DNA from 2 places in the Desulfoluna sp. CYM3A genome. Region 2 is predicted to be linked to the other one. Evidence: riboswitches for the same ligand, from Rfam matches in the RefSeq annotation. Region 2 holds a riboswitch; the other holds the start of a gene.

Region 1 (4,478 bases), 270 kb from region 2:
GTAATGCCGTAAATATCGGCACCTGCAATAGATCTCATGGTTTCTTATTCTCCTGTAAATAGCGCCCCCCGGCGGCCAGGGGATTTTCCTTTAGCCTTTGGCCTTTGGCCTTCAGCCTTTATCCTTCCCACCATTCACCACCCTACCAATATGAAATCCGCCTGTTTGGCCGCCGCAATGAATACGACCGCAGACATGGGAGGGGCGGCCTCATCCGCTTCAGTGACCCCGTCCCCCACCACATAACAGGTGGGGGTGATCTTCCGGGTCACGATGCGATCGGCATCTCCCCAGCCGCCGATGCCGGAGGCGGCCACGAGAAAGGTCCCGCGCGCCAGGTACCGTTCCACCAGAAGCTGCTTGGACTCCACCCGGTCAAAGGCTTCCACCACGGCATTGAAGTCGAAAAGCCCCCCGATGTTCTCGCCGGTCACCTGCACGCAGTGGGTTTTAACCTCTGCCTCCGGCTCGATGGCGACCAGATTCTCTTTCAGGGCATCCACCTTGCTCTCCCCCACCTGGCGGGCAAAAAAGAACTGCCGGTTGAGGTTGGAGGGCTCCACCCGGTCAAAATCGGCGATGACGAGGTGGCGGAACCCCATGCGCACCAGGTGCATGGCACAATTGGACCCCAGGCCCCCGGCCCCTGCAATACCGATGCAGGCCGAAGAGACACGCTCCATGGGATCTTTCCCCACGCGGCTCACAAGGGACCCTCCGAGGGTGTCCATCAGTGCATCCTCCAGTCCTGGTACACGGGCTGGTACCCGCGCCCCCTTAAGTTGGCGTCCATCTCCACCACGCTCCGTTCGTCATTGATATCGAACTGGCCGGAGCCCTCCTCTTCGGTATGGCTTCCCACGGATGTGCAGGAACCTGCCGACAGGCGGGTAATGCCCAGGGGAAGCACGTTGTCGCGAAACGAAGCGCTCTCCCGGGTGGACAGGGTGATCCCGGCCCGGGGCAAAAAGAGACGGAAGGCGGTCATGGCCTGGACCATACCGGCGTCCAGATGGCTGTTTATAGCACCGGGCGCGGGGGTGCATGCCAGGAAGGAGGGAAAGGCCCCAAAGCCATCTTGGAAGGCTGATCCAGTTGGGCGCGGTGGAGCCCTCTGCGTTTGCCAGTGGTCCAGCACCAAGCCCGCCAAGATTGATCCCGCGCATCCTGGCCCGGGCCCCGCGCTCCAGGGCCTCCAGTCGAAACCTGAAATCCCGCTTGGGTCCGGCCGGGTGCAGGGTCTTGTACAGATCTTCGTTGTAGGTCTCCTGATACACGGTGAGGCTGTCGGCCCCAGCCGCCACAAACCGGGCATACCCATCCTCGTCCACGGGGTAGATCTCAATCCCCACCGACGTAAAGTATTTGGAGATGATGGACAGGCTCTCTTCGATGTAGGCCGGAGTCGCCACGTTGGGTGCCTCGCCGGTCAACAGGAGGATATGCTTGAGCCCGGTCTCGGCAATGGCCGCAGCCTCGAACTCCACCTCTTCCAGACTCAGCTGGCGCCTGTGGATCTTGTTCTTGGCGTTGAACCCGCAGTAAACACACTGGTTGATGCAGTGGTTGGAGATATAAATGGGAGTAAACAACAGGATCTGCCGGCCAAAATGGCGCAGGGTCGACTCGTGGGCTTTTTGGGCCATTGCCTCAAGGAAAGGCACTGCCGCAGGCGACAGCAAGGCCATTAAATGGTCGGTCGAACATCTGTGTGCGTCCAGGGCGGCTTGCACGTCACGCTCCGTGGCTCCGTTGATGCGGGCAAGGGTCTCGTCCGGGTCCAGGGACTTCCATACATCGAAAAAGCCCATCACGCCCTCCCCTGCCCGAGGAACCCGGTAAGGGGGGACGAAGCCGATGCCTCTTTGCGTGTCGAACCAAGGCCTGCAAGGTAGGCGGCACGTCCGGCGTCAACGGCCCGGCCAAAGGCACGCCCCATGGACACAGGATCACTGGAAGAGGCAATGGCCGTGTTGACGAACAGCGGCAGCTCCATCTCCATGGCTTCGCACGCCTGGGAGGGCTTTCCGATGCCCGCATCCACAATAATGGGAAGGGAGATTTCATCGATGAGGATCCGTATCATCTCACGGTTGCATCTCCCGGTTGGTGCCGATGGGAGCGCCCAGGGGCATGACCGCGGCGGCCCCGGCATCCACCATGCGCCGGGCATCCATGAGATCCGGGTTCATGTACGGAAAAACATGAAACCCTTCTGCTGCGAGGATCTCCGTGGCTTTTGTGGTCTCCAGGTTGTCCGGGAGCAGGTAACGCTGGTCGCTGATCACCTCGATCTTGATCCAGTCCCCGCACCCGGCGGCCCGGGCAAGGCGGGCGATGCGCACCGCTTCTTCAGCGTTTCGTGCGCCGGAGGTGTTGGGAAGGAGCACCATGTTCTCGGGAATGTGCTTCATCACGTTGTCGGTCTCCGAGGCAAAATCCACACGGCGCAGGGCCACGGTGATCACCTGGGCGCCGGAAGCCTCGCACACGTCGGGGATCAGGCCATCGGCCGGGTATTTCCCGGTTCCGATGAAAAGCCGGCTTGAAAACTCTCTTCCCCCAATTTGAAAACAATCGTCCATCAGCACCCCCCTCCCACAAATCGCAGGATCTCAAGTTTATCGGTTTCGCTCAGTGTCACCGCCCCGAACCGGGACCGCTCCACCACCTCGCCGTTTCGCTCCACCACGACACTGCCGGGGTGAAGCCCTTTGTGCTCCAGGAACCGCTCCAAGGTCATGTCACCTTGGGACAGGCTCTCTTCGCTGCCGTTAACCATCATAGACACACCTCCTGGAAACCCCGGAAACGCGCATGGTCCGTAAACGCAGACAAAAACCGCGCCACAGGCACACCGAACCAGGGCCATAAGCTGGAGGACAGGTATTCTTGTATGAAGGGGAGATACCAAGGAAAGGGCTTCCAAGGCGCAGGACCGATGATTCCGGAGCGGCACCGAGGCCTGTGAGCCTGGGCCAGGTACCGGACCGCGAGCGGCCAAAAAAAAAGGCCGCCCGCAGGCAGCCTGATACGTGAGGTGTCGGGGGGCTTTGAAGCGCCGCGACAAAAATCGTGTATGTGGCTTCCCTACGGCAGTACAAACTGCGTCAGGTTCAAAGGGTTGGAATATCTCCGTCTCAGCCCGGTTAAGGGCACCCCCAGCAAAGTTACAACTGATTGTGAGATTCTTTTAGCATCATCCGCCCCGCCCGCGCAAGGAAAACCGACGAGTCTGTGGACGAAGGGTTCCGCAACGACTCCCGGGAATGCCTGCAGGTCGTCCAGAGCCTGTTTTCACGGCTCGGCACCCAAGCTAGCCCATGATTTTTCCGACACCGGTGCCCTCCCCATGGGCGGCTGCCGGGTCGGGCTTTCCGAACCGCCCCTGCTTTACCCCATTGACCCGGAGGTACCATTCCAGTATAACTATTGAAGATTTCAAGACTTGGGGCCACTTTTTATCATTTTTCAAAGCACCTTTTCACCCCCTCAGATCCCTGCACCGGAAACCTCCGGATCTCTCGATTTCAGCGCCTTCTCCGTTCCCTTTTGCGTCCACTTTTCCCCTTGCCGCACCCGTTTTCGGAGAAAAAAAGGTTCCCTCATGAGAATTTAAGATTGACAATCGTATGCTTTTGTATATATTCGGTGCCCTTGATTGCTCCTGACGCCGGCCTTTTGTCTGGTCTAAGCAAACAAACCACCATGAGCAAAATCTGGAAAGGCTCGTTAAACCGGGGTAACGTGTGACTTACACCCACCGGACAGGGAATGATACGTCTTCATTCCCTTTTGGGTTGTCATGTGCTGCCTCGATCGTTTTTTCAAGAAGGATACGTGACAATGAAGACCGACTTGCAGAAAGTTAGAAACATAGGCATCAGCGCCCACATCGACTCCGGGAAGACCACCCTGACCGAGCGCATTCTCTTTTACACCGACAGGATTCATGCCATCCATGACGTAAAGGGCAAAGACGGCGTCGGCGCCACCATGGACTCCATGGAACTCGAAAAGGAGAGGGGCATTACCATTGCCTCGGCTGCCACCTACTGTGAATGGAAGGGCCACGAGGTCAACATCATCGACACCCCCGGCCACGTCGACTTCACCATCGAAGTAGAGCGCTCCCTGCGTGTTCTTGACGGTGCCATCCTGGTTCTCTGCTCTGTGGCCGGTGTCCAGTCACAGTCCATCACCGTTGATGCCCAGATGAAGCGCTACAAGGTTCCCTGTATCGCCTTCGTTAACAAGTGCGACCGAAGCGGCGCCAACCCCTTCCGCGTTATCGACCAGCTCAACGAGAAGCTCGGTCACAACGCTGTTGCCATGCAGATTCCCATCGGCCTTGAGGACAACCTCCAGGGCGTGGTGGACCTCATCGCCATGAAAGCCTACTACTTCGACGGCGACAACGGTGAAAACATCCGCGTGGAAGAGATCCCCGCTGAGCTCCTCGACGAGGCACAGGCCAA
Region 2 (4,478 bases):
GTAGCCAATGCGCTTACCCTTCGTTCCTCAGAGAAAATCGCAGTTGCCCTTCAAACATGATCATCGTTTGGGCCATCGGTCTATTTGCATCACGTCCCAAACACCCTTGTCCTTATGGAGCGCCGCACTCCTGTGCGGCACGGGTAACGACGGATTAAAAAGCCGCACCTGTGTGCGGCGCTCCGTTTCGGTCTATTTTCCCGTTTTTTTTGAAGGTCGCGGCCAAACGATAATCAAGGCCCAAACGTCATTTTCGAAGAACTGTGAAGCCCTGCTTGTTCAACCCGTCGTTGTAAGATCAGGCAAAAGTTTAGCCCCCGGCAGGGCCGCCGGAGGCATAAACTGAATCGTAACCATTATTCCCCAATGGCTACCCGAGCAGGGCGCTGAAGCCCGTTTTACCCTGCGCAGCAGTCCCAGCCGTACGCCCGCTCGCCTCGTTTTATCCAATCTTTTTTTTAAGGCCCCTTGCGGCCTTTTGCGGATCATCTGCGGCCACGATGGCCGAGACCACGGCGATGCCGTCGGCCCCTGCCGCCATCACCTCGGCTGCGTTGGCAAGGCCGATGCCCCCGATGCCGACAACGGGGATGCCCACCGCTGCGCGGATTCGCCTCACCCCGTCAAGGCCCAGGGGCGGGGCGGTGTCGGTTTTGGTGGGGGTGGCAAACACAGGGCTGATGCCAATGTAGTTCGCTCCCTCGCGCTCTACGGCCAGGGCATCCTCCAGGGATTCCGCAGAGATCCCGATGAGGGCCTCCGGGGGCAGAAGGCTTCTGGCATCGCGGATGTGCATGTCGCTCTGTCCCAGGTGGACGCCGGAGGCGCCCACGGCCAGAGCCACATCCACCCTGTCGTTGATGATCAGGGGCACCCCTTTATCATCCAGCCATGCCTTGATGGCGCGGGCCTCCTCGATGAAGGTGCGTGTGGAGGCCTCTTTTTCCCGAAGCTGGACGCAGGTGACGCCCCCGGAGACAGCCCCACGGACGATCTCCAGGGTGCTGCGTCCTCTGGAGAGCTTTTGGTCCGTCACCAGGTACAGGGCGTAGTCCACGTCGGAAGGGCGGTTCATGGGCGCTGTTCCTTTGGGCCAGAGCCAATGACATCCATGGCGCATCCGGTGTGCAGCTCCTCGGGGGTGAGGGTGTAAAGGGCGTCCAGAAGGGCGATCATAAAGCTTCCCGGTGCCGAGGCTTTTTCGGCCGCTTTTTGCCCGGCCATTCCGAAGAAGGCCAGGGCAGAGCAGGCCGCGGTAAAGGGGTCGGGGTCCACGGCCGCAAAGGCCCCGGTAATGGCCGTAGCCGTGCAGCCCGTTCCCGTGACCCGTGCCATGAGGGGGTGGCCGCCCCGGATCTTTGCCGTGCGTGCGCCGTCGGTGACGATGTCCTCCGGGCCGGTGATGGCGATGGTGGCTCCCAGTTCCGTTGCCAGGGTCGAGGCCATGGCCGCGGCGTCTTCAACGGTGTCCACGGCATCCACGCCGCGGGTGCCGGAGCCTGCCTGTTGCAGGGAGAGGATCTCCGAGGCGTTGCCACGGATAAGGGTGACCCCCGCTTCCCGGATGAGGCGGGTGGCGGTGCGGGTCCTCAAGGTGGTGGCCCCGGAGCCCACGGGGTCTAAAATCACCGGCGTGCCCAGGGATCGGGCCCTGGCTCCTGCCGAGATCATCGCCCGGATCCAAGGGTCACTCAAGGTGCCGATGTTGAGGACCAGGGCACCGGCAAAGGAGGCCATCTCCTCCACCTCGTTTTCCGCGTGGGCCATCACCGGCGAGGCCCCCAGGGAAAGGAGGGCGTTGGCTGTGTAGTTCATCACCACGTAGTTGGTGATGTTGTGGACAAGGGGGTTGGATTCCCTGATTTTTGATAGGTTCTCAGCTGCTTTTAGGGCAAGGTCGTTCACAATCCTAAATCCTTATGCATTGGTTGAAAAACGGCTGAGGAGGGCTTGAGAGGGGGGCGACTGCCCCCCAAAAAGAAAGATCGATGCGCTTCGCAATTCCCTTCGCCGGCATGATCCGGATCAGGTTCAACGGGTATGATCTCAGGCCTTAAGCCACCCCTGCGTGTACGGCTTGTGGAAAGCCGCATCGTGTGATGCAGTTTGTATAGGGTGGTCAGGCGAGGTTGTCAACACATTCGCCCTTATCTCATGGCAGTGCGGTGCGGCTTGCCGTGATCCAGTTTTCAGCAGGCGTATCCTCCTTCAGCACCTCTTCCAGGGGAATCCCCACAGCGCCCGAGGGTGCCTTGATTTCAAGGACGCTTGCAAGGGTTGGGGCGATGTCGTAGGGGGTGACGGGGCGCGTGATACGTTGGGCGGGGATGCCCCAGCCTGCGAAAAAGAGGGGAACATAGGTGTCGTCGCCCTGGGGTAAGGCGGAGGGCGTTTTGCCGGTAACGTAAGTGGATGGCGCAGCGATGACGTGGATGTTGCCGGAGCGACCGGCATGGAAACTGTCGAGGATCGCCATGTTGGTGGGGGTGGGGGCCACGGTCCCTTTGAGAAGGTCCGTGCGGGTCAGGGCTCCGGCAATGCCCGGGATGCTCATGATTTCTTCGGCGGCTGTTGTCTCCACCAGGGCAAGGCTGACTCCGGTTTTTGCGATCTCTTCTTCGTCGAGATAGACGTACGGGTGGTCGTAGAGCCGGACGATTGATTCGGGCACACCCAACCGCTTGTTCAGGGCCTTTGCCAGGACCTCCCGGATTATGGGACCGGAGGGCAGGCATCCCACGTCAAAGCCGAGACTTGCCAGGTGCTGGGGTGTCTCGCACATGCCGTGGTTGGATGAGAGAACAACAAGTGTCCGGTCCAGGCCGATCTCCTTGTCCACGTATCGGAACAGGTCGGCCAACAGCTTGTCGACCCGTAGGATGGTGTCTTCCGCCTCAAGGCTTGAGGCTCCGAAGAGGCGTCCGATGGAACCGGTGGCCGAGAAGCCCACGGCCAGAAAGTCGGTGCGGGGCCCTTGCCCCAGTTTTTCTTCCCTGATCAGGGTTTTGGCAAAGTCCGCCGTGAGCTCGTCTCCGAAGGGTGTGGCGGCAAGGCTGGCGTAGAAATGCGAGGGCTCTGCGTTGAGGGGGTGTGGAAAGGTCGTGCCCAGGCCGAACATGTCCACCTCAAAGGGGCGCCTGTCATCCGTGCCGAAGAGGTAGGTGGATGGGGCGTAAAGAAGTTGCCACGACCTGTTTCTGTAAGCGTCGGCATGTTTTTTCGCGTTCCATTGCGCAACCCAGTCGGGGTACTGGGTGAAATAGTAGCTGCTGCTTATAAAGGAACCGTCTGTTGTGGAGAACCAGAACGCCTTGCCGGTGTGCCCTCCCGGGAGGATGGCGCCCTGATCCTTGAGGGAGACGCTGAACACCCTGGCTCCCCCGTTGGTGGCTATTGTCAGCTCATCACCGATGGTGGCCGCGAGCATCTGCGAGGGGGCCCGGCCTTCTCCTTCTACCGGTGTTTTTCCGATAAGGGGGTAGCGGTCATCCTCGCAACTGGTAATGACACGTCCTTTGTTCCGGTCGAACCAGCTTCCGGCCACAATGCCGTTGCGGGAAGGGGAGGTGCCGGTGAACAGGGCTGCATGGCCCACGGTGGGCTCGGTTCCGGCATGGGGAAAGCCGGCGTTTGTGTAATGGGTCCCCTGTGTCATCAGGTAGCGCAGGCCCCCCTTGCCCAGGCGGTCTTTGTATCGCATGGGAAAGTCGCCGCGCATATTATGGATGGTGATCTGGAGTACCAGGGCGGGCTTTTCCCGCAGAGGTTTTGCATGGGTCCAGGTGGCGGCGGCGAGCATCAGGAGCGGCAACATCCAATAGACGGGTCGGCATGCTTTCATGGGTGTGTCCTCTTTTGGGTTGGCGGGGCCGGTGATGGGTTACAATGACCGTGGTGTCTTGTTTTGCATTGGTAACAATGTTGTTGTTTGCGATGGATGTATTCGTATCAAGGCCGCCAGCTTCTGTCAACGGATGGGCTGAAGCTTCCAGTGTCGGGCCGGGCACCGCAACTTGATTCTCCAATTGGCATCGGGTAAGATGTAAGTCTGTTCAACCAAGGGGTTACGGTTGCGCCTTTACGCTACCCTCCCCCTGACATCGCGTGCCCTCTGTTCGTTTCTCTCCATATCTCGCCTGCGTTTGTCCCCGGCAGGGCACGCCCCCATATCCACCGGGGCATCATGCTCCATCACCGACGCCTCATTGCGGTGCTTATTCCAATACATGTGCCGCCCTTCCCGGGCGAGGCCCATGGCCTTCGGGACGGGACGGCTCCTGTCCGATCACCACCAAATCTAAGGAGATGACGCATGGATACGTCCACCTCGTACCTGGGAATGTCGATCAAGAACCCTATTGTCGTGGGAAGCTCCGGATTGTCCGGCACGGTGGAAGGGGTCAGGCGCCTTGCGGAAAACGGGGCCGGGGCCATTGTGTTGAAATCCCTTTTCCAGGAGGAGATCAACCTTGAAAGCG

The links. Region 2 has a riboswitch for thiamine pyrophosphate ahead of thiM (hydroxyethylthiazole kinase). Riboswitches for the same ligand answer to the same signal wherever they lie in the genome.
Region 1: it holds a riboswitch for thiamine pyrophosphate, as region 2 does, so the genes downstream of both, thiS (sulfur carrier protein ThiS) here and thiM (hydroxyethylthiazole kinase) in region 2, are expected to answer to the same signal.

What each region holds. Positions count from the first base shown of each region.
Region 1 is NZ_CP186556.1:1,934,075-1,938,552, reverse strand. It holds gene thiE (thiamine phosphate synthase) at 1-38, opposite strand, end outside; gene thiF (sulfur carrier protein ThiS adenylyltransferase ThiF) at 135-731, opposite strand; gene ACOYW1_RS10000 (hypothetical protein) at 731-988, opposite strand; partial or broken gene ACOYW1_RS09995 (radical SAM protein) at 1,221-1,646, opposite strand; partial or broken gene ACOYW1_RS09990 (thiazole synthase) at 1,811-2,585, opposite strand; gene thiS (sulfur carrier protein ThiS) at 2,585-2,785, opposite strand; TPP riboswitch at 3,071-3,173, opposite strand; gene fusA (elongation factor G) at 3,847-4,478, shown strand, end outside.
Region 2 is NZ_CP186556.1:1,663,664-1,668,141, forward strand. It holds gene thiE (thiamine phosphate synthase) at 443-1,075, opposite strand; gene thiM (hydroxyethylthiazole kinase) at 1,072-1,905, opposite strand; TPP riboswitch at 1,985-2,076, opposite strand; gene ACOYW1_RS08690 (alkaline phosphatase family protein) at 2,153-3,841, opposite strand.